Regions from separate parts of the Streptomyces sp. SudanB182_2057 genome, predicted to be linked through region 3. Evidence: riboswitches for the same ligand, from Rfam matches in the RefSeq annotation. Region 3 holds a riboswitch; each other region holds the start of a gene.
What was found. A riboswitch is a leader RNA that binds a small molecule or an ion and turns the genes downstream of it on or off. The one in region 3 is predicted to bind cyclic di-AMP.
Positions count from the first base shown of each region.

Region 1: another riboswitch for cyclic di-AMP. It lies ahead of ACSURM_RS10015 (M23 family metallopeptidase); the one in region 3 lies ahead of ACSURM_RS19665 (M23 family metallopeptidase).
Region 2: another riboswitch for cyclic di-AMP. It lies ahead of ACSURM_RS21855 (transglycosylase family protein); the one in region 3 lies ahead of ACSURM_RS19665 (M23 family metallopeptidase).
Region 4: another riboswitch for cyclic di-AMP. It lies ahead of ACSURM_RS15645 (transglycosylase SLT domain-containing protein); the one in region 3 lies ahead of ACSURM_RS19665 (M23 family metallopeptidase).

Region 1 covers NZ_OZ186798.1:2,363,261-2,370,788, reverse strand. Annotated here, with positions in the region: gene ACSURM_RS10030 (DNA gyrase/topoisomerase IV subunit A) at 1-805, opposite strand, end outside; gene ACSURM_RS10025 (M16 family metallopeptidase) at 1,134-2,537, shown strand; partial or broken gene ACSURM_RS10020 (M16 family metallopeptidase) at 2,534-3,921, shown strand; cyclic di-AMP (ydaO/yuaA leader) riboswitch at 4,149-4,301, shown strand; gene ACSURM_RS10015 (M23 family metallopeptidase) at 4,314-5,060, shown strand; gene ACSURM_RS10010 (GntR family transcriptional regulator) at 5,256-5,939, shown strand; gene ACSURM_RS10005 (HPr family phosphocarrier protein) at 6,153-6,434, opposite strand; gene ACSURM_RS10000 (bifunctional acetate--CoA ligase family protein/GNAT family N-acetyltransferase) at 6,612-7,528, shown strand, end outside.
Region 2 covers NZ_OZ186798.1:4,958,523-4,966,050, forward strand. Annotated here, with positions in the region: gene ACSURM_RS21845 (cytochrome P450 family protein) at 1-449, shown strand, start outside; gene ACSURM_RS21850 (transglycosylase family protein) at 618-1,769, shown strand; cyclic di-AMP (ydaO/yuaA leader) riboswitch at 1,953-2,127, shown strand; gene ACSURM_RS21855 (transglycosylase family protein) at 2,133-2,870, shown strand; gene eno (phosphopyruvate hydratase) at 3,346-4,626, shown strand; gene ACSURM_RS21865 (FtsB family cell division protein) at 4,733-5,209, shown strand; gene ACSURM_RS21870 (DUF501 domain-containing protein) at 5,238-5,774, shown strand; gene ACSURM_RS21875 (Ppx/GppA phosphatase family protein) at 5,771-6,712, shown strand; gene ACSURM_RS21880 (NAD(P)/FAD-dependent oxidoreductase) at 7,157-7,528, shown strand, end outside.
Region 3 covers NZ_OZ186798.1:4,487,553-4,495,080, reverse strand. Annotated here, with positions in the region: gene ACSURM_RS19670 (aldo/keto reductase) at 1-791, opposite strand, end outside; gene ACSURM_RS19665 (M23 family metallopeptidase) at 895-1,962, opposite strand; cyclic di-AMP (ydaO/yuaA leader) riboswitch at 1,972-2,139, opposite strand; tRNA gene ACSURM_RS19660 (tRNA-Met) at 2,499-2,572, shown strand; gene ACSURM_RS19655 (dihydrofolate reductase family protein) at 2,640-3,773, opposite strand; gene ACSURM_RS19650 (MarR family winged helix-turn-helix transcriptional regulator) at 3,858-4,367, shown strand; gene ACSURM_RS19645 (GTP cyclohydrolase II) at 4,526-5,161, shown strand; gene ACSURM_RS19640 (DHA2 family efflux MFS transporter permease subunit) at 5,139-6,599, opposite strand; gene ACSURM_RS19635 (NADPH-dependent FMN reductase) at 6,612-7,244, opposite strand; gene ACSURM_RS19630 (TetR/AcrR family transcriptional regulator) at 7,390-7,528, shown strand, end outside.
Region 4 covers NZ_OZ186798.1:3,632,334-3,639,861, reverse strand. Annotated here, with positions in the region: gene recQ (DNA helicase RecQ) at 1-686, shown strand, start outside; gene ACSURM_RS15660 (M56 family metallopeptidase) at 723-1,661, opposite strand; gene fahA (fumarylacetoacetase) at 1,897-3,114, opposite strand; gene ACSURM_RS15650 (HAD family hydrolase) at 3,377-4,189, shown strand; gene ACSURM_RS15645 (transglycosylase SLT domain-containing protein) at 4,219-4,701, opposite strand; cyclic di-AMP (ydaO/yuaA leader) riboswitch at 4,704-4,884, opposite strand; gene ACSURM_RS15640 (polyprenyl synthetase family protein) at 5,473-6,483, shown strand; gene ACSURM_RS15635 (LolA family protein) at 6,898-7,528, shown strand, end outside.

The DNA of each region.
Region 1 (7,528 bases), 2.1 Mb from region 3:
CCTTGCGGCGGGCGGTGACGTTCTCGATGGAGACCGTCGCGCGGATCTTGAAGGTGCCGCGGCCGGACGCGTACGCGTCCCGGATGCCGTCCAGGCCGACGATCCGGCCGCCGGTGGGCAGGTCGGGGCCCGGGACGTGCTTCATCAGCGCGTCCAGGTCGGCGTTCGGGTGCCGGATCAGATGGCGGGCGGCGGCGATGACCTCGCGCAGGTTGTGCGGCGGCATGTTCGTCGCCATGCCGACCGCGATGCCCGAGGCGCCGTTGACCAGCAGGTTCGGGAAGGCGGCGGGCAGGGCCACCGGCTCCTGCTCCTGACCGTCGTAGTTCGGCGCGAAGTCGACCGTGTCCTCGTCGATCGACTCGGTCATCAGGCCCGTCGCCTCGGCCATCCGGCACTCGGTGTACCGCATGGCGGCCGGCGGGTCGTCGTTGCCCAGCGAACCGAAGTTGCCGTGGCCGTCGACGAGCGGCACGCGCATGGAGAAGGGCTGCGCCATGCGCACCAGCGCGTCGTAGATCGACGAGTCGCCGTGCGGGTGCAGCTTGCCCATGACCTCGCCGACGACCCGCGCGCACTTCACGTAGCCGCGTTCGGGGCGCAGGCCCATCTCGTTCATCTGGTAGACGATCCGGCGGTGCACCGGTTTCAGTCCGTCACGGGCGTCCGGCAGGGCGCGCGAGTAGATGACCGAGTACGCGTACTCGAGGTAGGAGCCACGCATCTCGTCCACGACGTCGATGTCGAGGATCCTCTCCTCGAACGAATCGTCGGGCGGCGGGGTCTTCGTGCTGCGGCGGGCCATCGCTGCCTGGCTCCTTCTGATCTGGTCGCTCGCCTACGGGGCGCTTGGTGCTGAAGCGTTTGACGGATCTGACGCCGACCATTGTGGACCGAGGTACTGACAACCCGTGCACGACCCGGTCCGGGCGGCCCCGGCCGGCGGCGGGGAGCGGGAGCGCCCCCAGCGCCGGGGAACCGTCCGGGAAGGGGTCCGACGCAGCGTACGCGATCCGCTGTCGGCGTACGTCCGCGGGAACTTCGCGAAGGCCCCGCACGCTTTGCATACAGTGGCAGGAACGGCAGCACAACCGCGGTTTCCATCAACCGCCTCCGCTCGCGAAGGGACGTACATGCCCATGGGTCACACGACCACAGCCGAGGCAGGCTCCGGGGGCCTGGCAGCGACCGAGCACCGCCTGGCCAACGGTCTGCGCGTGGTGCTCTCCGAGGACCACCTGACCCCGGTGGCGGCGGTCTGCCTCTGGTACGACGTCGGCTCCCGCCACGAAGTCAAGGGGCGTACCGGCCTTGCTCACCTCTTCGAGCACCTGATGTTCCAGGGCTCCGCACAGGTGAAGGGCAATGGCCACTTCGAACTGGTGCAGGGTGCCGGAGGCTCGCTGAACGGCACCACGAGCTTCGAGCGCACCAACTACTTCGAGACCATGCCCGCCCACCAGCTGGAGCTGGCCCTGTGGCTGGAGGCGGACCGCATGGGCTCGCTGCTGGCCGCCCTGGACGAGGAGTCCATGGAGAACCAGCGGGACGTCGTCAAGAACGAGCGCCGCCAGCGCTACGACAACGTGCCCTACGGCACCGCCTTCGAGAAGCTGACCGCCCTCTCCTACCCGGAGGGCCACCCGTACCACCACACGCCGATCGGCTCCATGGCGGACCTGGACGCGGCCACCCTGGAGGACGCCCGCCAGTTCTTCCGCACCTATTACGCGCCGAACAACGCGGTGCTCTCCGTGGTCGGCGACATCGACCCCGAGCAGACCCTGGCCTGGATCGAGAAGTACTTCGGTTCCATCGCCTCCCACGACGGCAAGCCCGCGCCCCGCGACGGCTCGCTGCCGGACGTCATCGGCGGGCAGAAGCGCGAGGTCGTCGTGGAGGAGGTCCCGGCGCGCGCCCTGATGGCCGCCTACCGGCTCCCGCACGACGGCACGCGCGCGTGCGACGCGGCCGACCTCGCGCTGACCATCCTCGGCGGCGGCGAGTCCTCCCGCCTGTACAACCGCCTGGTGCGCCGCGACCGCACGGCCGTCGCCGCCGGCTTCGGCCTGCTGCGCCTGGCCGGCGCGCCCTCCATGGGCTGGCTGGACGTGAAGACCTCCGGTGACGTCGAGGTGCCGGTCATCGAGACCGCCATCGACGAGGAGCTGGCCCGGTTCGCGGAGGAGGGGCCCACCCCCGAGGAGATGGAGCGCGCCCAGGCCCAGCTGGAGCGCGAGTGGCTGGACCGGCTCGGCACGGTCGCCGGTCGCGCCGACGAACTGTGCCGGTACGCCGTCCTGTTCGGCGACCCGCAGCTCGCCCTGACCGCCGTGAATCGCGTCCTCGAGGTGACCCCCGAGGAGGTCCAGGAAGTCGCCAAGGCGCGTCTGCGGCCCGACAACCGCGCGGTGCTGGTCTACGAACCGAAGTCCCCGGAGGCCGCCCCCGACGCCGATGTCCCGGAGGACCCGGAGCAGGAAGCGACCGTAGAGGCGGGCCGCGACGAGACCGAGAACGAGGAGACGGCCAAGTGACCGAGCTCGCCACCATGGAGTTCCACCCCCAGCCGCGGCCCGGCGAGGCCAAGCCCTGGGCGTTCCCGGCCCCCGAGCGCACCGCGCTCGGCAACGGCCTGACCGTGCTGCGCTGCCACCGCCCCGGCCAGCAGGTCGTCGCCGTCGAGGTGCTGCTGGACGCGCCGCTGGACGCCGAGCCGGCCGGCCTGGACGGCGTCGCCACGATCATGGCGCGCGCCTTCTCCGAGGGCACCGACCAGCACTCCGCCGAGGAGTTCGCCGCCGAGCTGGAGCGCGCGGGCGCCACCCTGGACGCGCACGCCGACCACCCCGGCGTCCGGCTCAGCCTGGAGGTCCCGGTCTCCCGCCTGGCCAAGGGCCTCGGCCTGCTCGCCGACGCGCTGCGCGCGCCCGCCTTCGCCCCGAGCGAGGTCGAGCGCCTCGTCCGCAACCGCCTGGACGAGATCCCGCACGAGCTGGCCAACCCCTCCCGCCGGGCCGCCAAGGAGCTCTCCAAGGAGCTGTTCCCGGCGGCCTCGCGCATGTCCCGGCCGCGCCAGGGCACCGAGGAGACCGTCGAGAAGATCGACGCGGCGGCCGTACGCGCCTTCTACGACCGCCATGTGCGGCCCGCCACGGCCACCCTGGTCGTCGTCGGCGACCTGACCGGCACCGACCTGGACGCGCTGCTCGGCGACACCCTGGGCGCCTGGACCGGCACCCCCGGCGAGCCGCGGCCGGTGCCGCCGGTGACGGCCGACGACACCGGGCGCGTGGTGATCGTGGACCGGCCCGGCGCCGTCCAGACGCAGCTGCTCATCGGCCGGGTCGGCCCCGACCGGCACGACCGCGTGTGGCCCGCCCAGGTGCTCGGCACCTACTGCCTCGGCGGCACCCTCACCTCCCGCCTGGACCGCGTCCTGCGCGAGGAGAAGGGCTACACCTACGGCGTGCGCTCCTTCGGGCAGGTCCTCAGGTCCGCGCCGGACGGCACGGGCGCGGCGATGCTCGCCATCAGCGGCTCCGTGGACACGCCGAACACCGGCCCGGCGCTGGACGACCTGTGGAAGGTGCTGCGCACCGTCGCGGCGGAGGGCCTGACCGACGCCGAGCGGGACGTCGCGTGCAGAACCTCGTCGGCGTGGCGCCGCTGAAGTACGAGACCGCGGCGGCCGTCGCGAGCACGCTGGCCGACCAGGTCGAGCAGCACCTGCCCGACGACTTCCAGGCGACGCTGTACCGTCAGCTGGCCGCCACGGGCACCGTGGAGGCCACCGCGGCCGTCGTGAACGCCTTCCCGGTGGACCGCCTGGTGACCGTCCTCGTCGGCGACGCCTCCCAGATCAAGGCGCCGGTCGAGGCGCTCGGCATCGGTGAGGTGACCGTGGTGCCGGCCGAGTAGCGGCCCGGCGCATCCGGCGCACGCGCGCGTGGGGCCCTGACGGCTTACGAGCCGTCAGGGCCCCACGCTGTTCCACTCGGGCCCTCAGATGCCCGTTTTGGGGCGGAGGTTGCCTGTCTGACCTGTGGGATGCGCTACAAAACCCCGGATCCGTTTGAGGATCGAAAGCGGGCCGCCGTAGCGTCGTCCGGGCTGTTCGTCAGGCAGTGCGCCGCACCCGCGGCACCGGACAGTCATCGCCGAGTCCCCGTACGGCGCGAGCCAGGGGAGCCGGGGACCCACCGTCCCTGGGGTGAATCGGGCGCCCGCGAGGGGGCTCGTAGGAGACCTTCCTGCTCCGAACCCGTCAGCTAACCCGGTAGGCGAGAGGGAAGGAAAGGACCAGCCACTTCATGGCGTTCATGTGCGCCACCGGGAAGCACCGCAAGCCCGGCCGGGTCAAGCGCACCACCGCTCAGGCGGCCGGCGTCGCGGCCCTGACCACCACCGGTGTCATCGGCACCCTCGCCGCCTCCCCGGCGCTCGCCGCCGACAACCCCGTGGACCAGACCGGCCTCACGCCGGTCCTCGCCGCCACCGAGGACGTCGCCGCGCAGATCGACGCGCAGGCCACCGCCCAGCAGCAGGCCGCCGACCGCAAGGCCGCCGAGGAGGCCGCGGCGAAGGCGGCCGCCGAGCGGGCCGAGGAGGAGCGGGTCCGCGCCGCGCGCGAGGCCGAGCGCCGCCGGCTGAACACCTTCGTCGCCCCCGTCGCGCACTCCTACGTCTCCACGGCCTACCAGGCCTCCAGCTCCCTGTGGTCCTCCGGTTCGCACACCGGCATCGACTTCCACGCGGCCAGCGGCTCCACGGTGCACGCGGTGGGCGCCGGCACGGTCGTCGCCACCGGCTGGGGCGGCGCCTACGGCAACCAGGTCGTGATCCGGATGGCCGACGGCATGTACACGCAGTACGGGCACCTGTCCTCCATCGGCGTCACAGTGGGCCAGCAGGTCGAGCCGGGCCAGCAGATCGGCCTGTCCGGCGCCACGGGCAACGTCACCGGCCCGCACCTCCACTTCGAGGCGCGCACGTCGCCCGAGTACGGCTCGGACATCGACCCCGTCGCCTACCTCCGCGGGCACGGCGTCCGGATCTGACGCCCGCGCGTTTCCGACGGCCCCGGCTCACCCGAGCCGGGGCTTTCGCCGTTTTTCACGCCGTCCGCCGGACTCGTTGTCCAAAAAATATCCATGGATTACCGCCCCCCGTCGGAAATTCCGGCCCGCTGGAATAGAGTCACGGTATACGCGTCCATCGTCGGCGTTTCACGGGGATTAAGGCGGAGGTCGGTCATGCGTATTCCGGCGCACTCGGTGTGCACCGCTGTCCGGGACGACATCGTCGCGGGTGTCTACGAGCGCGGCAGCCGGCTCACCGAGGAAGTCCTGGCCCGCCGCTACGGCGTCTCGCGCGTCCCCGTCCGCGAGGCGCTGCGCACGCTGGAGGCCGAGGGTTTCGTGGTGACGCGCCGGCACGCGGGCGCGTGCGTGGCCGAGCCGACCGAGCGGGAGGCCGCCGACGTGCTGGAGATGCGGACGCTGCTGGAGCCGCTGGGCGCCGCGCGGGCCGCCCAGCGGCGCACGGAGGCCCATCTGAAGGTGCTGCGCGGCCTGGTCCGGCTGGGCCAGGAGCGGGCCAGGAAGGGCAACAGCGAGGATCTGCGCGCGCTCGGCGGCTGGTTCCACGAGACGCTTGCCCAGGCCTGCGGCAGCCCCTCGCTGACCTCGATGCTGACCCAGCTGCGGCACAAGATCGCCTGGATGTACGCGGTGGAGCCGCCGGTGAGCCCGGTGGAGTCCTGGGCGGAGCACGGCGCGATCGTGGACGCGGTGGCGCGCGGGGACGGCGAACGCGCGCGGGCGCTGACGGCACTGCACGCCGAACGCGCGACGGGCGCGCACCGGCTGCGCCTTCCCGGCGCGGAGCGTGTGAGGACTTCGCAACATGCCGTAAACATGTCGGGTCCGCGGCATTAACACGGGCGCCGTATACAAAGAAGGGTAATTCGGCGGCGGGTGTTTTCCGCTGCCCTTTTCCGCTTCCGTCAATTTCATGTCCCGCGTGTGCCGGGCGACCGGGCGAACACCCGAGAAGAAATCCGCCGACGGAACCGGCGCGACCCTGGAACCGGCGGCGGAAACGCGGAAGCCGCGCCGCCCGATACGGACGGCGCGGCTTCCCGGTCCCGCTCAGACGGTCTCGGGCAGTTCCTCCAGGCCCTCGGAGACCAGCTTGGCCAGACGGTCCAGGGCGGCGTCGGCGCCCTCGGCGTCGGAGGCGAGGACGATCTCCTCGCCACCCTGGGCGCCCAGGCCCAGGACGGCCAGCATCGAGGCCGCGTTGACGGGGTTGCCCCCGGCCTTGGCGATCGTCACCGGGACGCCTGTGGCCGTGGCGGCTCGGACGAAGAGAGAAGCGGGGCGGGCGTGGAGGCCCTCGGCCCAGCCGACGTTGACGCGGCGCTCAGCCATGTGTTGCTGCCCTTCAGTGCTCAGGGTTGTCTAGACCAGTTTCCCATACCGTGAAGCGTGCCCGGAGCGGGCCGGCGAGGACCGCCCCGGCGCGACCCCGGACCGCGGCCTCGGTCCGGCGTCGCCCCCATAGACTGCCTCGCGCCGTTGTCGTACGCGACCCTTACGCTGGGGCCCATGCACACCTCGGCGGACCGGCAGGACCGGCACCAGTACCCCGCCCACTGGGAGGCGGACGTGGTGCTGCGCGACGGCGGCACCGCGCGCGTCAGGCCCATCACCGTCGACGACGCCGACCGCCTGGTCAGTTTCTACGAGCAGGTCTCGGACGAGTCGAAGTACTACCGCTTCTTCGCGCCGTACCCACGCCTGTCCGCCAAGGACGTCCACCGCTTCACGCACCACGACTTCGTGGACCGGGTGGGACTCGCGGCCACCATCGGCGGCGAGTTCATCGCCACCGTACGCTACGACCGCATCGGCGCCGACGGCCTGCCCGCCTCCGTGCCCGCCGACGAGGCCGAGGTCGCCTTCCTGGTCCAGGACGCCCACCACGGCCGCGGCGTCGCCTCCGCCCTCCTGGAACACATCGCGGCCGTCGCGCGCGAGCGGGGCATCCGCCGCTTCGCCGCCGAGGTGCTCCCCGCCAACACCAAGATGATCAAGGTGTTCACGGACGCCGGCTACACCCAGAAGCGCAGCTTCGAGGACGGCGTCGTACGCCTGGAGCTGGACCTCGAACCCACCGACCGGTCCATGGCCGTGCAGCACGCCCGGGAACAGCGCGCCGAGGCCCGCTCGGTACGGCGGCTCCTCGCACCCGGCTCCGTCGCGGTCGTCGGCGTCGGCCGCGCCCCCGGCGGGGTGGGCCGCGGCATCCTCGGCAACATCCGCGAGGCCGGCTACGCGGGCCCGCTGCACGCCGTGAACAAGGCATTCCCCGAGGACCTCAAGGAGATCGACGGGGTGCCCGCCTACCGCTCGGTGCGCGACATCGACGGGCACGTGGACCTCGCCGTCGTCGCGGTACCGGCCGAGCACGTGCCCGCCGTGGTCGCCGAGTGCGGCGAACACGGCGTCCAGGGGCTGGTCGT
Region 2 (7,528 bases), 470 kb from region 3:
GCACCCGGTTCCAGGACTCCCTGACCCGCGGCGAACGGGACCTGCTGGAGACGGGCGTCGAGGAACTCCTGCGCTACGACGGTCCGGTGGAGCTGGCCACCTGGCGGTTCGCCACCGAGCCGCTGACCATCGGCGGGCAGGACATAGCGCCGGGCGACCCGGTGCTCGTCGTCCTCGCCGCCGCCGACCGGGACCCGGAGCGGTTCGCCGACCCGGACGTGCTGGACCTCGGCCGCCGCGACAACCAGCACCTCGGGTACGGCCACGGCATCCACTACTGCCTGGGCGCCCCGCTCGCCCGGCTGGAGGGCCAGACCGCGCTGGCCACCCTGTTCACCCGCCTGCCCGACCTGCGGCTCGCCGCCGATCCGGCCGACCTGCGCTGGCGCGGCGGGCTCATCATGCGGGGCCTGCGCACGCTGCCGGTGGAGTTCACACCGCCCGCCTGAACACAGTCCCTCCAGACAAAGGTGACACTTTCTCAACTCTGTGATCTTCACGTGATCTGTGCGGCATGAACTTGTGACAAGTGATCGTCTGCCGATACGTTCACCCATCAGCGCGGCGAGCGGCTCCAACCGCCGCGCCGGTCCTGCTGTCGCTCGAAAGGCTTCTGCATGCTCTCCGGGAACGGTCGACACCGTCGCCCCCGCCAGGCTCCGGCCCTCCTCGTCGCGGCCGGAGTGACCGGCTCCGCCATCGCCATCCCGCTCCTCGGCGCGGCGAGCGCCAACGCGGCCGACGGCACCACGTGGGACAAGGTGGCCGAGTGCGAGAGCGGCGGCTCCTGGAGCGCGGACAACGGGACCGGGTACTACGGCGGCCTGCAGATCTCGCAGGACGACTGGGACAAGTACGGCGGCGGCCGGTACGCGGCCAGCCCCGACCAGGCCAGCCGCCAGCAGCAGATCGCCGTCGCCGAGAAGATCCTGGCTGACCGGGGCACCGCCCCCTGGGCCACCTGCGCCCTGCTCTCCGGCCTGACGCGGAACTCGGGGTCCATGGACGTCGACACGGGCGTCGGCGACTCCGGCGGCACCGGCGGTTCGACGGACGCGTCCGGATCGGCCGGCGACTCCGGTACGTCCAAGGCTCCCGGAACCTCCGACCCGTCCGACCGGCCGGACGCGTCGCCTACCACGGGCTCTACGGGTTCCACGGACTCCACCGGCTCCACCGCCGACCCGGGGTCCGGCCACTCCTCCGACCCGACCGGCACGCCGCCCACCAAGCAGGACAAGGGCGACAAGGCCGACAAGGGTGACAAGGGCGCGGGCAAGGCCACTGGTGAAGATGCGGGCAAGGCGGCGGGCGAGGGCGCGGGCGAGACCCCCGGGTCCGCCGGGACCGGCACCACCGGGCCGGACACGTCCCCCACGCCCGGCACCGGCCACCCCCAGTACCCCGGCGGCTCCCCGACGGCCACCCCGGACGCCGGGACCGTGGACAACCCGCAGCAGGCGGCCGGGTCTTGGAGCCTGGTCGACACCGGCGCCGTCGGCACCGGCGGACGCCACCGGGGCCCGAGCGCGGACGAAACCCTGACAAACGGTCAGAACGACACCTCCTCCGGCCGTCACGCCTCCCGCGAACCGGACACCTACACAGTCCGCCAGGGCGACTCGCTGTCCTCCATCGCCGACTCCCTTGACGTCGACGGCGGGTGGCACGCGCTGTACGCCGGCAACAAGAAGGCCATCGGTGCCGACCCGAACCACATCACCGCCGGTCAGACCCTGAATGTTCAGGGCGAAACGGACGCGGAGTAGCGGGACTTGGCGCCCCGCTTACCGCCTGAATGTCCGGTTTGGCGAAAGTGTGGGATGAGTCTCAGAAGCCCTGATCGTCTTTGAAATTCCGGCGATCACCTGCCTACGGTCGAGGCCGCTCGTCACCGCGAGCCCCGGCTTCCGCCACGCCGAATCCTGCCGGCGGTCGCCCGGGAACAGTCGTCGCGTCAAGCGCCGTAGGCAGGAGCGGGGGACCCAAGGTAAGTGCCGGGCCCAGCAGTTGAGGCTGGGACCGGCTGGGGGTGAAGCCGCGTCACGCGAAAGCGTCGTACGCGGCCGGGCAACTCAACCGGCCCGAACCCGACAGCTCACCTCGCAGGCGTCGGTGAGGGGAATCGATCCATGCTGTTTTCCGGCAAGGGCAAGCACCGTCGTCCGTCCAAGGCCGTTCGCGCCGTCACGCTCGCCGGTGTCACCGGCGCCGCCGTCGCCGCCCCGCTGATGGCGGCCGGCAACGCCTCCGCCGCCACCGCCTCCCAGTGGGACGCGGTCGCCCAGTGCGAGTCCGGCGGCAACTGGTCCATCAACACCGGCAACGGCTACTACGGCGGTCTGCAGTTCTCCGCCTCCACCTGGGCCGCGTACGGCGGCACGCAGTACGCCGCCACCGCCGACCAGGCCGGCAAGGCGCAGCAGATCGCCGTCGCCGAGAAGGTCCTCGCCTCCCAGGGCAAGGGCGCCTGGCCGGTCTGCGGCACGGGTCTGTCGAGTACCCCGTACAACGGCTCCGCCCCGGCGCCGTCCGCCCCGTCCACCCAGGACTCGGGCACCTCCACCCGCTCCGCCGACCAGCAGGCCGCCTCCCGCTCCGCGGAGCGCCTGGCCGCCTCCACGAGCAAGAGCACGAGCACGAGCGCGGGCAAGAGCACCGGCGGCGCGAGCAAGACCGTCACCACCCCGACCGGCAAGAAGGTCAAGAAGGGTGACGGCGAGTACAAGGTCGTCGAGGGCGACACGCTCAGCACCATCGCCGCGGAGCACAAGGTCGCGGGCGGCTGGCAGAAGCTGTTCGAGCTGAACAAGGACATCGTCCAGGACGCCGACCTCATCTACCCGGGCCAGCAGCTCCACCTGAAGTAAGCCCCCCCCCGGGGGGACCCCACGGCCCGCACATCCCGGCGGGCCCCGGGTTCCCTCCCGGGCCCCGTACGACCCCAAGGCCCCCGGGCCCCGTACGACCAAGCCCCCGGGCCTCGTACGCAAGGCCCCCGGGCCTCGTACATCCACGGCCCCCAAGGCCCGTACACCCCCCGGGCCCCCAGCCCGCACAACCAGGCGGCCCCCCAAGGCCCGTGCGGGTCACCCCCGTCCCCCAAGGGCTCCCCGCCCCGGCGCGTGTTCCCCCGTACGCGCCGGGGCGGGGTTTTCCGTGTCCGGCCCGGCGCCTCCGGTCCGGAATTGACCCGACCCCTTTGTTTCGCGCAGAAACAAAAGGTACCGTCGCCCTGTCCACGGGGCGGTCGGTCGACAGCCGAGCGGCCCGGGACGGTTAGGCTCTAGTCGCAAGGCACACCAGCCCCGCACTTCCAGCGTCACATCCAAGAAGGAGATGCTCGTGCCGTCCATCGACGTCGTCGTAGCCCGGGAAATCCTGGACTCCCGAGGCAACCCCACGGTCGAGGTCGAGGTCGGCCTCGACGACGGCAGCACGGGTCGTGCCGCCGTGCCGTCCGGCGCCTCGACCGGCGCCTTCGAGGCCATCGAGCTGCGCGACGGTGACCCGAACCGCTACCAGGGCAAGGGCGTCGAGAAGGCCGTCCTCGCCGTCATCGAGCAGATCGGCCCCGAGCTGGTCGGCTACGACGCCACCGAGCAGCGGCTGATCGACCAGGCCATGTTCGACCTGGACGCCACCGACAACAAGGGCTCCCTCGGCGCCAACGCCATCCTCGGCGTCTCGCTCGCCGTCGCCCACGCCGCCTCCGAGGCCAGCGACCTGCCGCTCTTCCGCTACCTGGGCGGCCCGAACGCGCACCTGCTGCCGGTGCCGATGATGAACATCCTGAACGGCGGCTCGCACGCCGACTCCAACGTGGACATCCAGGAGTTCATGATCGCCCCGATCGGCGCGGAGTCCTTCTCCGAGGCCCTGCGCTGGGGCACCGAGGTCTACCACACCCTGAAGAAGGTCCTGAAGAACAAGGGCCTGTCCACCGGCCTCGGCGACGAGGGCGGCTTCGCCCCGAACCTCGGCTCCAACCGTGAGGCCCTCGACCTCATCCTGGAGGCGATCAAGGAGGCCGGCTACACCCCCGGCGAGCAGATCGCCCTGGCGCTCGACGTCGCCGCGTCCGAGTTCTACAAGGACGGTTCGTACCTCTTCGAGGGCAAGAACCGCACCGCCGCCGAGATGACCGAGTACTACGCCGAGCTGGTCGCGGCGTACCCGCTGGTCTCCATCGAGGACCCGCTCTTCGAGGACGACTGGGAGGGCTGGAAGACCATCACCGCCAAGCTCGGCGACAAGGTGCAGCTGGTCGGCGACGACCTGTTCGTCACCAACCCGGAGCGCCTGGCCAAGGGCATCGAGGAGGGCGCCGCCAACGCCCTGCTGGTCAAGGTCAACCAGATCGGCTCGCTCACCGAGACCCTGGACGCCGTCGAGCTGGCCCAGCGCAACGGCTTCAAGTGCATGATGTCCCACCGCTCCGGCGAGACCGAGGACGTCACCATCGCCGACCTGGCCGTCGCCACCAACTGCGGCCAGATCAAGACCGGCGCCCCGGCCCGCTCCGAGCGCGTCGCCAAGTACAACCAGCTGCTGCGCATCGAGGAGATCCTCGACGACGCCGCGGTGTACGCCGGCCGCAGCGCCTTCCCGCGCTTCAAGGGCTGAGCCCGACCCAACCTGGGCTAAGTCCTAGCCAGTCGTACGTACGTCCCCGTACCCGGTCCCGTACCGTGTCCGGGGACGTACGCGCGTGTGACGGGAGGCGGGGAAGATGGGCGTGAAGGACCGTGACCGGTTCTCCACCGCGACCAGGATCAGGCTGCTCGGCGAGCAGACCGCGGCCCGCGTCTACCGTTCGCAGACCAAACGGCAGGCCCGCCGCTCCCGGCTCACCGGGCGGGCGGCGCTGCTCGCGCTGGTGCTGTGCACGATGATCGTCGCCCTCGCCTACCCGATGCGGCAGTACGTCTCCCAGCGCGCGGAGATCGCCGATCTCCAGCGCGAGCAGCGGCAGGCCCGCGAGCGGGTGGAGCGGCTGCGGGACCTCAAGGCGCGCTGGCAGGACGACGCCTACGCCGAGCAGCAGATCCGCCGCCGGCTGCACTACGTACGGCCCGGCGAGACCGGGTACGTGGTCGTCGACCCCGGCGCGGCCAAGCAGTCCCGCGCCGACCTCGGGGCCGCCGGCCGGCCCTGGTACGCGAACGTCTGGGACGGCGTCGACAAGTCCGATGCCTCCGATCAGTGAACCGACAGAAAGTCTCCGACAGCCAGTCATGGAAACCCCTCCGCCGCCCACTCCGCGCACCGAGCCCACCGACGCGGACGTAGAGGCCTTCAAGCAGCAGCTGGGCCGCCCGCCGCGGGGCCTTCGGGCCATCGCGCACCGTTGCCCGTGCGGTCAGCCGGACGTCGTGGAGACGGCGCCGCGTCTGCCCGACGGCACGCCCTTCCCGACGCTGTACTACCTGACGTGCCCGAAGGCGTCCTCCGCCATCGGCACGCTGGAGGCGAACGGCGTGATGAAGGAGATGACCGAGCGGCTCCAGAGCGACCCCGAGCTGGCCGCCGCCTACCGGGCCGCGCACGAGGACTACATCCGGCGCCGGGACGAGATCGAGGTCCTCCAGGGCTTCCCGAGCGCGGGCGGCATGCCCGACCGGGTGAAGTGCCTGCACGTCCTCGTCGCCCACTCGCTGGCCGCGGGGCCGGGCGTGAACCCGCTCGGCGACGAGGCCCTGGCGATGCTGCCGGAGTGGTGGCGCAAGGGCGCGTGCGTGACGGCCGGCACCCCCGAGGAGGACGCGAAGTGACCCGTGTGGCCGCCGTCGACTGCGGCACGAACTCCATCCGGCTGCTGGTCGCCGACGCCGATCCGGCGACGGGGGAACTGACCGAGCTGGACCGCCGGATGACGATCGTGCGGCTCGGCCAGGACGTCGACCGCACCGGCCGGCTCGCCCCGGAGGCGCTGGAGCGCACCTTCGCCGCCTGCCGCGAGTACGCCGGGGTCATCAAGGAGCACGGTGCCGAGCGGGTCCGCTTCGTCGCCACCTCCGCCTCCCGGGACGCCGAGAACCGCGAGGACTTCACGCGCGGCGTGCTGGACATCCTCGGGGTGGAGCCGGAGGTCATCAGCGGCGACCAGGAGGCCGAGTTCTCCTTCACCGGCGCCACGAAGGAACTCACCGGGCGCACCGACCTCGCCCGGCCGTACCTGGTGGTGGACATCGGCGGCGGCTCCACCGAGTTCGTCGTCGGCGACGACCACGTGCGCGCCGCGCGGTCGGTGGACATCGGCTGCGTGCGCATGACCGAGCGGCACCTGGTGCACGACGGCAAGGTCTCCGACCCGCCCACCGGGGAGCAGATCGCCGCCATAAGGGCCGATGTGGAGGCCGCCCTGGACCTGGCCGGGCGGACGGTCCCGCTGCGCGAGGCGCGCACCCTGGTGGGGCTGGCCGGCTCCGTCACCACGGTGTCGGCGATCGCCCAGGAACTGCCCGCGTACGACTCCGCGCGCATCCACCACTCCCGGATCTCTAAGGGCCGCGTCCGGGAGATCACCGAGTGGCTGCTGCGCTCCACGCACGCCGAGCGCGCCGCCGTCCCGTCCATGCACCCCGGCCGGGTCGATGTCATCGGGGCGGGCGCCCTCGTCCTGCTCGCGATCATGGAACGCACCGGCGCCGAGGAGGTCGTGGTGAGCGAGCACGACATCCTGGACGGCATCGCGTGGTCGGTGGCGTAGGTCTCTTTTGTTACTCGTCGGTAGCCGACCGCTGAGCAGGTTGGATAACGTTTGAGCGGTCCGGAGGGCCCCCTCGGGGGCCCTTCGCCGTACGCGCGCGGAAAACTTCGTGAAGTTCTTCACAAGGAATTCGGTCCCGGGGGTCCCCCGAATGGGGCCGGTTGGCCCTTCCGGGGCATCAAAGACCGTTTGAACATGTTCAGATGAAGGGCGCGAACGGGCCCTGGAGGAGGTTGTCCCGGAGGCTTCACGGCACTCTCACGACCACCCCGCGACTCCGGAGAGGCTGCTCACGCGGCCTTGACAACGGGGCGAACCGCCGCGCGGTTCCCGCCGGGCCGCATGACCTCGGTCACGCGGGTCGCGGAGTTTAACACAGGGCCTGTCGGTTCTTGTGAAGGGGCGCACGAGCGACCCCCCTGGGGCGGGTGGATACTCGATGGCATGAGCACCACGGAGCGTCCCAGGATCCTCGTAGTAGGCGGTGGGTACGTAGGCCTGTACGCAGCTCGGCGCATCCTCAAGAAGATGCGCTACGGCGAGGCGACCGTCACGGTCGTCGACCCCCGGTCGTACATGACCTACCAGCCCTTCCTCCCCGAAGCCGCCGCCGGCAGCATCTCCCCTCGCCACGTCGTCGTCCCGCTGCGACGCGTGCTGCCGAAGGCGGAGGTCCTCACCGGCCGGGTCACCACCATCGACCAGGACCGCAAGGTCGCCACGATCGCCCCGCTGGTGGGCGAGGCGTACGAGCTGCCCTTCGACTACCTGGTCATCGCCATGGGCGCGGTCTCCCGCACCTTCCCGATCCCCGGC
Region 3 (7,528 bases):
GCGACCGGGGCCTCGTGGGCGGCGGCGACCTCGTCCAGGGCGGCCAGCACCTTCCGGCCGCGCTCGGAGGCCACGTACTCCTGCACCCGGTCGGCGCGGGCGCTGTCCACCGTCGCGCCGGGCCGGTACTTGCCGGTCAGGAAGCCCGAGGCGAGCGCGAAGTACGGGACGGCGGCCAGGCCCTCGGCGGCCACGAGTTCCTGGAGCGGGCCCTCGTAGGTGTCGCGGGAGACCAGGTTGTAGTGCGGCTGGACGGCGACGTAGCGGGCCAGGCCCTCGCGGTCGGAGAACTCCAGGGACGCGCGCAGGCGCTCGGCGGCGATGTTGGAGGCGGCGATGTGCCGGACCTTGCCGGCCTTCACCAGTTCGTCCAGCGCGCCGATGATCTCCTCGACCGGCACCTCGGGCTGGTCGAAGTGGGTGTAGTAGAGGTCGATGTAGTCGGTGCCCAGGCGGCGCAGCGAGGCGTCGGCGGCGGCCTTGATGTTCGCGGCGGACAGGCCCTGGAACTCGGGGTGCTGGCTGACCTTCGTCGCGATGACCACGTCCGAGCGGTTGCCGCGGGCCTTGAGCCAGGCGCCGAGGACGGTCTCGGACTCGCCGCCCTTGTTGCCCTCGACCCAGGCCGAGTACACGTCCGCGGTGTCGATGAAGTTGCCGCCCGCCGCGGCGTAGGCGTCGAGGACGGCGAAGGAGGTCTGCTCGTCGGCCGTCCAGCCGAACACGTTGCCGCCCAGGGAGAGCGGGAAGACCTCGAGGTCGGAGGAGCCGAGTTTACGAAGTGACGTCATACGCCATGTCAACGCCGGCGGGGGCCGATCGCATCCCGCCGCCGGCGCCGATTTTCCCGGTCTCCGGGGAAGGGTTCGTCTCCGGGCTTCCGGAAAGGGACCGTCAGGGGGTGAGGCCCTTGTCGCGCAGCCACGCCATCGGGTCGATGCCGGTGGGCGCGCCGCCGGGGTGGATCTCCAGGTGCAGGTGCGGGCCGGTCACGTTGCCGGTGGCGCCGACGCGGCCGATGACCTCGCCGGTGGAGACCTTCTGGCCGGCCGTGACGTTGATCGAGGACTGGTGGCAGAACCACAGCTCGGTGCCGTCGTCCAGGGTCAGGATGGTGCGGTAGCCGTAGGCGCCGGCCCAGCCCGCCTCGGTGATCGTGCCGCTGTGCACGGCCTTGATCAGGGTGCCGGTGGGGGCGGCGAAGTCCAGACCGGTGTGGTGGCCGGAGGACCACATCGAGCCGGCCTGCCCGAACGTCGAGGTGATCGTGTACGAGGAGGTGGGCAGCGCGTACTGCTTGGCGAGCTCGGCCAGCCGCTTCTCCTCGGCCGCCCGCTTCGCCTCGGCCGCGGCCTTCTCGGCCTCGGCCTCCGCCTTCTCCTTGGCGGCGGCGGCCTTGGCGGCGGCCTCCTGCTCGGCCTGGGCGGCGGCCTCGGCGGTCTGCTTCTCGGCGGCGGCGAGCGCGGCCGCGGCGGCCCTGCTGTCGGCCTGGCCCTGCTGCTGCTCGGCCTGCGCCATGATCCGGTTGCGCAGCACCTCGCCCGCGTCGGCGCTGTCCTGGCCCGCGTCGGAGGCCACGGCGACGGTGGCGAGCGCGGTGGTGGCGGCCGCCTCGGCGGGCCGGTCGTCGCCGGAGCCGTCCTGGAAGAGGGAGCCGACCGAGGGCAGGTCCGGCATGGAGATGGAGACCGGCGGCTTGCCGGTGTTGGCGCTGGCCATGCCGCCCGCGCCGACCGCGGCCATGACGCCGACGCCGAGGACGGTGGAGCTGCGCGCGAAGCCGCCGCGCTGCTTGGCGACCCGGTGCCGGCCGCGGACCGGGGCGACGGATTCCTCGGTGGGGTTCCACTCCTCCCACGGGCCCTCGTCGGCGCGGTAGGCGCCGTAGCCGAAGGTCTCGGGTTCGGACTCGCGCTGTGCCGGTATGGACGGGGCTTCGGGGCCAGGCCGGTTGGACGCCACGCGGGCGTACTCCTTTCCTTCCTCCGCCTACCGGGTTAGCTGACGGGTTCGGAGCAGGAAGGTCTCCTACGCGCGTATACCGGTCGTGGACTCGCGTGAGTGCACGGCGGTATCCGCGTGATTCACCCCAAGGTGGTGGTTCCCCGGTTCCCTCGCGGGATTCGGCGCGTGCGCACGGAGCCGCCTCTTGTGACGGCTGGGACGACCGCGCTGCGTTATCGAACGTTAATAGACCTGACAGTCACTTTCCAAGCCGGTCCCCTTGATCATTAACGTTTTCACCGGTGGAGTTATCAGCAACTATCCCGTCAGATCGGGCAATTTGACCGGCACTCAGACGCGGTCAGCAGTCACTCGCGATTTTGATGGTGTCTCAGTTGTTATGCGTGCGCGCTCACCCGGTCACCTTGCGTGACCCCTCTGGTGAGCCTCTCCGGTGGGCCCCTCGGAGAGCCCCCCGGAGAGGCCCGCCGAGGGGCCCACGGAAACCGATGTGCGAAGCATCCCGCACATGGCGTACACTGGAGTCACAACGACGCGGGGTGGAGCAGCTCGGTAGCTCGCTGGGCTCATAACCCAGAGGTCGCAGGTTCAAATCCTGTCCCCGCTACTGAAGGCCCAGGGCCCGGAATCCCAAGGATTCCGGGCCCTGGGTGTATCCGCACCCAGGGCGGTGCTCAGCCCGGCAGATGGGCGTTCGGCGCCTTCGCCAGCTCCTCCAGCTCCGGCAGTACGACGACCCGCGCCCCCGCCGCCCTCAGCACGCCCGTCCCGTCGGCCGCCTCGACGAACGTGTCCGGCTCCCGCCAGGCGGTGACCACCCGGCGCACCCCGGCCCGCAGGATCAGCTCGGCGCAGGGCGCCGGCCGGGACGCACGGCGGGCACACGGCTCCAGGCTGGAGTAGACCGTGGCGCCGGACAGCCGCGGGTCGGCCGGGTCGGTCTTCGCCAGCGCCGCCTCCTCCGCGTGCACCACCGGGTCGCCGCCCTCCCGCGAGTGGCCCCGGGCCAGTTCCGTGCCGTCGGCGGCGACCACGACCGCGCCCACGCTGAACGCCGTCCGGGAGGGCGGGCACAGGGCCGCCAGTTCGCAGGCGGTGCGCAGCCAGTGGCGGTCGGCGGCGACGGCGTCCGCACCGGAGCCGGGAGCCGTGGGCGCGTACCGCATGAGGACGACGTCCTCGATCCGTCGGGTCTCCAGCAGGCGCAGGCGTCCGCCCTGGTAGGGGCCCGGACCGAACAGCCGCGGGGCCGCCGGATCGCCGACGAACAGCGGGGCGAGGACCAGCTGGAGTTCGTCGGCCAGACCCTGCCGGAGCAGCTGGGTGTGGACCGTGCCGCCGCCCTCGGCCATCAGCCGCCGCACACCGCGCACGTCGTGCAGGTGCTCCAGCAGCGCCCGCCAGTCCACGACGGGGCCGAGCGGGACGACATCGGCGGTGTCCCCGAGGAGGCGCGTGGCCCGTACGGCGCCCTGGTCGGTGGTGTAGACGAGCTTGTCGCCGCCGGTGTGCCAGAAGCGCGCCGCCGGGTCGAGGTCGCCGGAGCCGGTGACGGTGACCTTCAGCGGGTACTCCGGGCGGCCCGCCGCGCGCCGGGCCGCGCGCCGCTCGGCCGAGTTGACCAGCAGGCGGGGGTTGTCGGCGCGGATCGTGCCGGCGCCGACCAGGAGCGCGTCGGCCGAGGCCCGTACCCCGTCGACCCGGTCGAAGTCGGCCGGGCCGGACAGCAGGAGCCGCTCGGGGCCGGTGTCGTCCAGGTAGCCGTCGAGGGAGACGGCGGCGGACAGCAGCACGTACGGCAGGGGCATCGGCGCTCTTTCCTGTGGGGCGGACGGACCGGGCTGGGCCGCGGGCGGCTTGGTTCAAGTTTTAAACAAACCTACACTGGCGGCATGACGACCCGCTGGCTCACGCCCGAGGAGCAGCGCGCCTGGCGCGCCTACATCGCCGCCGCCCGCCTCCTGGAGGACGCGGTCGACCGGCAGCTCCAGCAGGCGGGCGGCATGCCGCACCTGTTCTACTCGGTGCTGGCCGGCCTCTCCGACGCCCCCGGCCGGCGGCTGCGCATGACCGACCTCGCCGAGGCACTGAAGATCACCCGCAGCCGGCTGACGTACGTGGTGAACCGGCTGGAGCGGGACGGCCTGGTGCGCCGGGAGAACTGCGCCGACGACAAGCGGGCCTCGCTCGCGGTGCTGACGGACGAGGGGACGGCCGTTCTGGAGCGTACGGCGCCCGGTCACGTCGAGACGGTCCGCTCGCTGCTGTTCGACCGGCTCACCGAGGAGCAGGTGGGGCAGCTGGAGGAGATCTGCACGGGGATCGTGCGCGGGTTGCAGGGCGAGGGGGCCGGGGCGGGCGCGGGTGACGTCCCCTGGCGGCGCCGTTCGTCCTGCTCCTGACCCGCTTCTGCTCTGCTCCTGGCCCGCTCCTGGCCCGCTCCTGGCCTGCTCCTGGCCTGCTCCTGGCCTCGGGTCGATTGCTTCAACTTTTAAGCATACGGTAGGGTCCCCGCGTACCACTGCTTCAAATCTGAAGCACATGCTCCGGAGGGATCCGCATGCCCGACATCCCCACCGCCACCCCGCGCGCCCGCGTCCGGGTACCGCTGCGGTTCGCCGACGGCTACGGCGCCGACGCGGAACTCGTCACCTTCCACGGCCTCGCCGACGGCCGGGAGCACCTCGCCGCCGTCCTGGGCGACCCGGGCCCCGTCCCGCTGGTGCGGCTGCACTCCGAGTGCCTGACCGGGGACGTCTTCGGCTCGGCCCGCTGCGACTGCGGACCGCAGCTGCGCGAGGCGGTCGAGCGCATCGCCGACCGCGGCGGGATCCTGCTGTACCTCCGTCAGGAGGGCCGGGGCATCGGTCTCTACAACAAGCTCGACGCGTACGCCCTCCAGGACGAGGGGCTCGACACCTACGCGGCGAACGCCGCCCTCGGCCTGCCGGAGGACGCCCGCGACTACACGGCCGCCGCCCAGATGCTCGCCGCTCTCGGCGTCACGGAACTGGATCTGCTGTCCAACAACCCCGACAAGGCGGACCAGTTGCGGGCGCTGGGCATCACCGTCCGGGACCGCGTGCCCACCGGCGTCTTCACCACCGCCCACAACATCCACTACCTGCGCGCCAAGGCCCTCCAGACCCGGCACACCCTGCCGCTGGCCGAACTCACGGAGCTGACGGCGGGCTGACCGGCGGTCGGGCTCGGCCCGGCCGTCCGCCGGGGAGGCGGAGCGCGGCCGGTATCGCGAGGACGAGCAGTGCCGCCGCCACGGCGTAGGCGAGCCGGAAGCCGGCCGCGTCCGGGCCGGCCGCCCCGAGCAGCACGGACAGCAGGGCCGTACCGACCGACGCGGCCAGTTGGGCGTTGATGCTCAGCGCGGTGCTCGCCCCGGCCAGGCGGTCCGCGGGCAGATCACGGCTCGCGGTGGTCATCGCCGGCATCAGCGTCATCCCGGCGCCCACGCCCATCACCATGCCCGCGACGACGATCCGCCACGACGCGACCCCGGGCGTCCCGGTCTGCCAGGCCAGCAGGGCCATGCCGAGGGCGCCCACCGCGCTCCCCGCCGCGATCAGCGGGCGTGGGGCGACCCGGTCGACCCGCCGCGCCGCGATCTGCATCGTCGTACCGACCACGAGCCCGACCGGCGCGCCGAGCAGCCCGGCCGCCGTGGCGCTCAGGCCCCGCTCCTGCTGCCAGTACAGCGGGCCGAGCAGCATCGAGCCGAAGTAGCCGCAGGTGAACGGGGCGAGCGTGGCGACGCCGGCGGCGAAGGTACGGTCCCGCAGCAGCCGCAGGTCCAGCAGCGGCGCGCGGACGGTGAGCGCCCGGCGCACGAAGGCCGTGGCGAGCACCGCTCCGGCGAGCGTCGGCACCAGCGCGCCGGGGGCCGTGAAGTCCCCGCGCTCGCCGCCGTGCGAGAGGCCGTACAGGAGCAGGGCCAGTCCGGGGGAGAGCATCAGCAGTCCGGGCAGGTCCAGCCGGGGCCGGTCGGGGCCGGGAGCACGCGGAGCGTCCGTCGGCAGCAGGCGGGCCGCGAGGAACAGGGCCAGGGCGCCGACGGGCAGGTTGATCAGGAAGATCCAGTGCCAGGAGGCGGCGTCGACCAGCCATCCGCCGAGCACCGGGCCGGCGACCGGGCCGACCAGGATCGGCAGTCCCAGCCAGGCCATCGCGCGGCCGAGCCGGGCCCGGTCGGCGACCCGCATGCCCATCGCCATGCCGACCGGCTGGAGCAGTCCGCCGCCCAGCCCCTGCACCGCGCGGAACGCGATCAGGCTGGGCGCGTCCCAGGCGCAGGCGGCGAGCAGCGAGCCCAGCGTGAACAGGCCGAGCGCGAGCACGTAGGTCCGCTTGGCCCCGATCCGGGCCATCGCCCAGGCGGCGACCGGGATGACGGCGGCGAGCGCGAGCGTGTACGCGGTCGCGGTCCACTGGATGGTTTCCAGCGGGGCCCCGAAGGACTCCGAGAGGCGGCGCAGCGCCACGTTGACGATCGTCATGTCGAGCACGGACATGACGGTGCCGAGGACCACGACGATGACGACGCGGTAGAGGGCGGTGGCCGGCGCGGCGGGCGCCTCGGCGCGGGCCGGACCGGACTTCGCGGGGCGCACGGTACGCATCTCCGCCGCCCCTCAGGCCGCGTAGGGGTGCTCGGCGCGCGCGGCGCGCAACGCCCGGCCCCACCAGGCGAGCTGGCCCAGCATGCCCTTGGCGGCGCCCGCGCACACCTCGGCGTCGCGCGGGACGCCGTCCTCGCCGAGCCCGGACCAGGGACCGTGCAGGCTGACCGAGTCGCGCACGGTCACGGCGTGCAGTTCGGCGAAGACCAGCCGGAGCTGCTCGACCGCGCGCAGGCCGCCGCCGAGACCGCCGTACGACACGAAACCGACCGGCTTGGCCTGCCATTCGCGCAGGTGCCAGTCCAGGAGGTTCTTCAGGGCGGCCGGGAAGCTGTGGTTGTACTCGGGCGTGACGACCACGAACGCGTCGGCGGCGGCGAGCCTCGGCGAGACCTCGCGCAGTGCGGCGGCGGCCCCGGGGGCGGGTGTGCCGCCCCGGCCCGGCAGCACCAGCGGCAGGTCCACCTCGGCGAGGTCGATCACGTCGAAGGCGAGGTCCGGGCCGGCCTGGGCGGCGGTGGCGAGGAACCAGTCGGTGACCGCGCGGCCCTGACGTCCCTCCCGCACGCTGCCGACGATCACGGCGACGCGGAGCGGCGAGTCCTCGGCGGCGCGGGGCCCGGTGACGGAATCGGTGACGGACATGGCTGTTCCCCCTCTGAGCGGTGCGATGGCGGGCGACCGCGTCCGGCGAGCGCCCCGGCACAAAGTACAACGATCGTTGTATGAAATACAACGATCGTTGTACTCCGGATAGAGTTGGCTGGTCACAGGAGCCAGGGAGGCACGGATGGGCGAAACGAACGAGGCCCGGCGGGAGCGTGCGGAGGCCGAGGTGTCGCCGCGCAAGCTGCGCAAGCGGCAGGACATCGCGAGCGCCGCCTGCGCGGTCTTCGGCCGCGAGGGTTACACGCGCGCCTCGGTCGACG
Region 4 (7,528 bases), 860 kb from region 3:
TGCAGCGAGAGCGCGGGCAGAAGTTCGGCGCGGTGCAGATCGTGGACATCCTGCTCGGCAAGCGCACCGGCAAGGTGATCCAGTTCGACCACGACCAGCTGTCCGTCTTCGGTATCGGCCAGGACCTCACCGAGGGCGAGTGGCGGGGCGTCATCCGGCAGCTGCTGGCCCAGGGGCTCCTCGCGGTCGAGGGCGAGTACGGCACGCTGGTGCTCACCGAGGCGAGCGGCGCGGTGCTGCGCAGCGAGCGCGAGGTGCCGCTGCGCAAGGAGCCGAAGAAGCCGGCCGCCTCCCGGTCCCGGTCCGCCGCCGGCTCCGGTGCCTCCGGTGCCGGCAAGGCCAAGGCCGCCGCGGCCGAGCTGCCCGAGGCGCTGCTCCCCGCCTTCGAGGCCCTGCGGGCCTGGCGCGCCGAGCAGGCCCGGGAACAGGGCGTCCCGGCGTACGTCATCTTCCACGACGCCACCCTCCGGGAGATCGTGTCCCGGTGGCCCGGCTCGGTGCGGGAGCTGGGCACGGTGAACGGCGTCGGCGAGAAGAAGCTGGCCACGTACGGCGAAGGCGTGCTCCGGGTGCTGGCCTCCCTGGACGGCGCCGCACCGCCCGCCCCCGCCGCCGCACCGGACGACGCGGACTGGCCCGAGCCGGCCGACGAGCCCGAGCCGGAGCCGGAGCCCGACTGGGCATAGCCCGCCCCGGCCCCCGGGGTGCCCGGTACAGCGTCGTCAGGACAGTGCCGTCAGCCCGGGAGCGAAGGTGATCAGCAGCGGCAGCAGCGGCACCAGCGCGGCCACCGTCGTGGTCAGCGCCCGGTGCCGGCGCAGCAGCCGCGGCGGCGGCTCCAGCAGCCGGTCCACGCGCTCGCCCAGCAGCCGGCGGCTGGAGGCGCAGGAGAGCACGCCCCGGTGCTGGTTCAGCTCGATCAGGGCGAGCGCCGTGGTGAGGTGCCCGCAGCGCCGGGAGGCCGCGTCGTCGGCGGCCAGCTCGACCAGGCGGTGCGTCTGGTCGCAGAAGTGGGCGAAGAGCGGCACGCGCGGGAAACCCGTGGCGAGCGCGGCGGACAGGTGCAGCAGCCAGTCGTGGTGGGCGCGGGCGTGTCCGCGCTCGTGGGTGAGGACGGCGTCCAGCTGGAGATCGGTGAGGCGGTGCAGCGCCCCCGTGGTGACGACCAGCTGCGGCGGATGCCCCGGCATCCACCAGGCGTCCGGGTACTCGTCCTCCAGCACCAGCATCGGCCCGCGCGGCGCCCGCAGTCCCGGCGGCAGTTCGGGGGCGCGTTCGCGCAGCTGCGCCCGGGCCTGGCCCCGGCTGCGGCGGGCCTCGAACAGCTCCCGGGCCAGCATCGCCGTCGTCCAGGCGGCCCCGCAGGCCAGCAGCAGGGTGAGGGCGGTGGTCCACACCGGGGTGGCGGACAGGTCGTAGGCGGCGGTGACGGCGGGCGGCGCGGGGGCGAACACATGGTCGCGGACGGTGTGGAAGACGGCCGCCGCGCCCAGGACCAGCGCGGTCAGGCAGCACAGCAGGACGGTGGCGACCAGACACTGCCACACCCACAGCGCGACCACGGGTTCCCGTTCGGGCCAGGCCGCCCGGATCAGCGCGCGCGGCGCCGGCACGGCGGCCGTCAGGGCGACGGCGCTCAGCAGGAGCAGGCAGACGGTCATGCCGGGGCTCCGGTTCCTGGTCGGAAAGGTGTGCGGGTACTGGGTGGTGCGGGGGCACGCGTCGCACGGCCGCGCGGAGTGCGGACGCGTGTCCCTGTCAGTATGGCGAAGAAGGGCGGTGTGAGTCAGGTGCCGACGGCGATCCGGCCGGGGAAGACGGCGAAACCCCAGGTGGAGAAGGCGAGTTCGGCGGGGCCGGAACAGGGTCCCGGCCCGTCGGCCGCCCCACCGTGGCTTAGTCCGCCACGACGCGGCCCGTGACCTCGCCCAGCCCGATCCGGTGGCCGTCCGGGCCGGGAGCCCAGGCGGACAGGGTCACCACGTCCCCGTCCATCAGGAACGTCCGCTTGCCGTCGGGGAGTTCCAGGGGGTCGCGGCCGTTCCAGGTCAGCTCCAGCAGCGAGCCGCGCTGGTCCTCGGCCGGGCCGCTCACCGTGCCCGAGCCGTACAGGTCGCCGGTGCGCAGCGAGGCGCCGTTCACCGTCATGTGGGCGAGCTGCTGGGCGGCGGTCCAGTACATGGTGGAGAACGGCGGTTCGGAGACCACATGACCGTTGACCGCGACGGAGATGCGGAGGTCGTAGCCGCCGGGTTCCACGCCGGGGGCCGTGTCGTCCAGGTAGGGCAGCAGCGGGTGGGTGCGCTCGGGCGGCGCCACGCGTGCGTGCTCCAGCGCCTCCAGCGGGGTGATCCACGCCGAGACCGAGGTCGCGAAGGACTTGCCGAGGAACGGGCCGAGCGGGACGTACTCCCAAGCCTGGACGTCCCGCGCGGACCAGTCGTTGAGCAGGCACAGCCCGAAGACGTGCTCGCGGAAGTCGCCGAGCGCCACCGGGCGGCCCTGCCGCGACGGCACGCCCACCACGAAGCCGACCTCGGCCTCGATGTCCAGCCGGATCGACGGGCCGAAGACGGGTGCCGGGCCGGTGGGGCCCTTGCGCTGCCCGGCGGGCCGTACGACGTCCGTGCCGGAGACGACGACCGTGCCGGCGCGGCCGTGGTAACCGATCGGGAGGTGCTTCCAGTTGGGGGTGAGGCTGTCCTCGGCGTCCGGGCGGAAGATACGGCCGACGTTGCGGGCGTGGTGTTCCGAGGCGTAGAAGTCGACGTAGTCCGCCACGTCGAAGGGCAGGTGCAGGGTCACCTCGTCCAGGGGGTGGAACAGCGGCTCGACGGTCGGGCGGTGCGCCGGGTCGGTGACCCAGGAGGTGACGGCGCGCCGTATCTCCGACCAGGTGGCGCGGCCGGCGGCCAGCAGCGGGTTGAGGGTGGGGGCGGCGAGCAGCGCCTGGTGGGGCGAGCCGACCGCCGCCGCCGTGGCGCCCGCGTCGAGGACGTGGTTCCCGAGCCGGACGCCGATCCTCCGCTCCGTGCTGCCGGTGGGCGAGAACACGCCATAGGGGAGGTTGTGCGGGCCGAAGGGGTCGCCCTCGGGGACGTCGAAGGGGGGCATGGGTGCTGCCTCACTCTCATCCGTGCCATGCATGGCGAAGCGTTCCATGTGGTCGGGCCACACGTTACGGCCGACACGCGTGTCATGGGCAGTGGTCTTCGTGTCCCGGGGCTTGCTCGAAAGAGTGCTCGCACGGGCCCACGACAGTGCGGCGGGTTTTCGTCACCGAGCCGTCCGCGGACGGCAGTTGGGGGCGGGCGGTACGGCGACAGGGGGGAACAGAGGAGGAGTCGGCGGGGCCCGGGGTCCGTATTCTCTGGGCATGGCATCCACCCCGGCATATGCCCTCATCGCCACTGACCTGGACGGAACACTGCTGCGCGGCGACGACACCGTCTCCGACCGGTCGCTCGCCGCGCTCGCGCGGGTGGCGCGGGCCGGGGCCCGGCACCTGGTGGTCACCGGCCGCCCGGCGCCGCGGGTACGGTCCCTGCTCGCGCGCCTCGGCTGCACCGGGCTGGCGGTGTGCGGGCAGGGAGCGCAGGTCTACGACGCCCGGGCCGGCCGGCTGCTGTGGTCGGTCCGGCTGGACCGGGAGCTGGCGGAGACCGCGCTCGGCAAGGTCGAGGCGGAGGTGGGGCAGGTGTACGCGGCGGTCGACCAGGACGGCGAGGACGGGCGCACGCTCATCGAGCCCGGCTACCGGATGCCGCACCCGACGCTGCCCGCGGTGCGGGTCGGCCGGCGCGCCGAGCTGTGGGCCGAGCCCATCAGCAAGGTGCTGCTGCGGCACGCCGAGCTGTCCGACGACGAGTTGGCGGCGGTGGCGCGCTCGGCGGTGGGCTCGCTGGCGACCGTCACGATGTCGGGGCCGGGCACCGTGGAGCTCCAGCCGAGCGGGGTGACGAAGGCGACCGGTCTGGCGCTGGCCGCCGAGCGGCTGGGGGTCGGTCCCGAACGGGCTCTGGCCTTCGGCGACATGCCCAACGACATCCCCATGTTCCGCTGGGCGGCGCGCGGTGTCGCCATGGCCGGCGCGCACCCCGAGCTGAAGGCGGTGGCCGACGAGGTCACGGTGTCGAACGAGGACGACGGCGTGGCCGTCGTCCTCGAAAGACTGTTCCCGGCCGCCTGACCGGGGGAAGAGCTGGGCGGCCGGGCCGGTCAGTAGGCGCCGAAGACGTTGTCGATCGACCCGTACCGGTCCGCCGCGTAGTTGCAGGCGGCGGTGATGTTCGCGACCGGGTCGTAGATGTCGAAGGACGTCCCGTCGACGTGGTACGCGTTGAAGGTGGGGTCGATGACCTGGAGCAGGCCCTTGGACGGGATGCCCTTGGCCGCGTTGGAGTCCCAGAGGTTGATGGCCGCCGGGTTGCCGGAGGACTCGCGGATGATGTTGCGGTGGATGCCGTTGTAGGTGCCCGGGATCTTCTTCTCGGCCATGATCGCGAGCGATTCGCGGATCCAGCCGTCGAGGTTGTCCGGGTATCCGGCGGGGGTGGTGCCCACCGTCGGGGCCGCGGCGGTGGCGGCGGACGCGCCGGTCGCGCCGATGAGCGGCAGGGCGAGGGCGGCGGCGCAGGCGGCGGCGAGGGAGCGGGCGTGGCGGGTGGTCCGGGTACGGCGGAGCCGAGCGGCAGCAGGCATCGAATGTTCCTCTCCGGCGCCTGCGAGGTGAGCTGTCGGGTTCGGGCGGGGAGGTGCCCGGCCGTGCCCGGAAGGAGGCACGGCTTCACCCCGAGCCGTTCCGGTGCGGCGGATGCCGTCCGGCGCGGCGACTTACCTGGGTCCCCCGCTCCTGCCGTACGAATGAGTTCGTGAATGGGTTACGCGGGCGGCGGCAGGATTCGGCGTCCGCCCGACGGCCCGGAACGTATGCGAGAGCACATGTCGGGAACAAGTACCGGATTCATACAACGTGCGATTTGACCTTGATCGACATCGTATGGGGTGCCTGATCCTTTGCGGTCGCACATCCTCAACTCGCGGTCGGGGCAAGGGTGGCGGGCGGAGTGCCGGGTGGCGCGGACGAGTCGGCCGAGTGACCCAATTCACGAAATAGCAAAAGAATTCAAATCGGACATGAGGGATTAGGGGGATTCGGGCCTGAAGTCCGAGTCGTGGTGGAACCCGGTGTGTGGCGCGCTTCGTTGCCACAGGGGCCGGCCGGGGAGAAGTGAGGTGAGGAAGGTGTGGAGAGGTTGCGACACGGTATCCGGATTACCGTTAAGTCGATATATGTCCCTTTATTACCGTGTGAGCAAAACCATGCCGGTCATGATCCGATACCACCCAGGCTGGACCGGTGGGCGCTATCGGTGATCGAAACAGGACCGGATACGCTGACTTGAGTGATGGCAGCGACCTATCGACAAACCGTGTAATCGCCAGCAGACACCAGCAGACAGGAGACCCCTCGTGACCGTCGTCGGGCCGTTCGGGCTGAGCGTGCGGGACCAGGCTCTCGAAGCCGATGTCCAGGCCGGATTGGCGGCTGTCGAGGAAGGCTTGCTCGATGCCACCAAGAGCGAGGTCCCGTTCATCACCGAGGCCGCGCAGCACCTCGTGCGGGCCGGCGGCAAACGATTCCGGCCACTGCTCGTGATGCTCGCCGCCCAGTTCGGCGACCCGTACGCGCCGGGCGTCGTGCCGTCGGCCGTGGTCGTGGAGCTCACCCACCTGGCCACGCTGTACCACGACGACGTCATGGACGAGGCGGCCGTACGGCGCGGGGTGGACAGCGCCAACACCCGCTGGGGCAACTCCGTCGCGGTCCTCACCGGCGACTTCCTCTTCGCCCGCGCCTCCCAGATCCTCGCCGACCTCGGTCCGGAGGCGGTCCGGGTGCAGGCCCTGGCGTTCGAACGGCTGGTCACCGGGCAGATCCTGGAGACCGCGGGCCCGTCGGACGGCCGCGACCCGGTCGAGCACTACCTGGACGTGCTGGCCGGCAAGACCGGCTCCCTGGTGGCGGTGTCCTGCCGGTTCGGCGCGATGATGTCCGGCGCCGGCGAGCGGGTCGTGGACGTGCTCACCCAGTACGGCGAACGGCTCGGCGTCGCCTTCCAGCTGGCGGACGACGTCCTGGACATCGCCTCCGACTCCCACGAGTCCGGCAAGACCCCGGGCACCGACCTGCGCGAGGGCATCCCGACACTGCCGGTGCTCCGGCTGCGCGAGCGGGCCGCCCGGCTCGGGCTGGCCGAGGACATCGCCCTGTGCGAACTGCTGGACTCCGACCTCAGCGACGACACCCGGCACGCCCGCGCGCTGGCCGCGCTGCGCGCCCACCCCGCGCTGGAGCAGGCCCGCCGGGACACGGTCCGGTACGCGGAGGAGGCGCGGGCCGCGCTGGCCCCGCTGCCGGAGTGCGACGCCAAGGCCGCGCTGGTGGAACTGTGCGACGCGGTGGTCCACCGCGCCGGCTGACCCGGCCCGGCCCGCCCGGCCGACCGCCCCACCTGGGACGACCGCCCCACCGCCCCGGCCGGCGTACGACTGGACGGTCGTACGGAACCGACGTACGACCGTACGACCCCTGACGGATTCCCGCACGGTCCCGCCGGAGCCTGGTGCCGGTGTGCCTCCCGTGGCCGGATCCCGCGTCCCTCGCATGGGGGCGGCCTTCCTCACGACCCCTACGGGTCGCGGGGGGACAGGGGCGTCGGGTGTCATACCGCAGGCGTAGGCGCAGTTGCCTCCGAGGGCTGACGCTTCCTCACGGCGAATTTGGTCATATGGAAACCGCACGCATCACCACAACTCATCGATTCGGGTGAGAATGGCGGCTCAGGGTTGACCAGCGTGAGAACAGCCGCCGCCGACGACGGAGGTAAGGCACACATGGCACCGTACGAATCCGGCGACACAGTGGGCGCCGCGCACGAGGGGGCCGAGCGGGACGGGGCCCCGCGTTCCGGCCGGCGCAAGGCCGCCCGGTACGCCGTTCCCGTCGCGGTGGCGGGGGTGGCGGCGGCCACGATCGGGCTCGTCCCGGCGCTCGCCGAATCCGGCGACCCCGACCTGCCGAAGATCACCGCGCAGCAGCTCATCGACAAGATGACCGAGTCGGACGTGCGGCAGCTGTCCGGCACCGTGAAGATCACCACCGACCTCGGCCTGCCCGACCTCGGCGGCCTGGAGGACGGCCTGCTCTCCGGCAACGGCGACGGCGACGGCCACGGCGGCTCCGGCGACGGCTCCTCCGCCGACCCGCGCTCCAGGCTCACCGAGCTGGCGTCCGGCATGCACACCCTGCGGGTCGCCGCCGACGGCCCGGACCGGCAGAAGGTGTCGCTGCTGGAGCGCGGCGCCGAGTACAGCCTGATCCACGACGGCAAGGACGTCTGGGGCTACGACAGCAAGAGCAACGAGGTCTACCACTCCACCGCGGCCGGGACCGGCGAGGAGCGCCGGGCCGAGCCGCCGGCCACGCCCGAGGACTTCGCCGAGGAGGCGCTGAAGGCGGTGGACG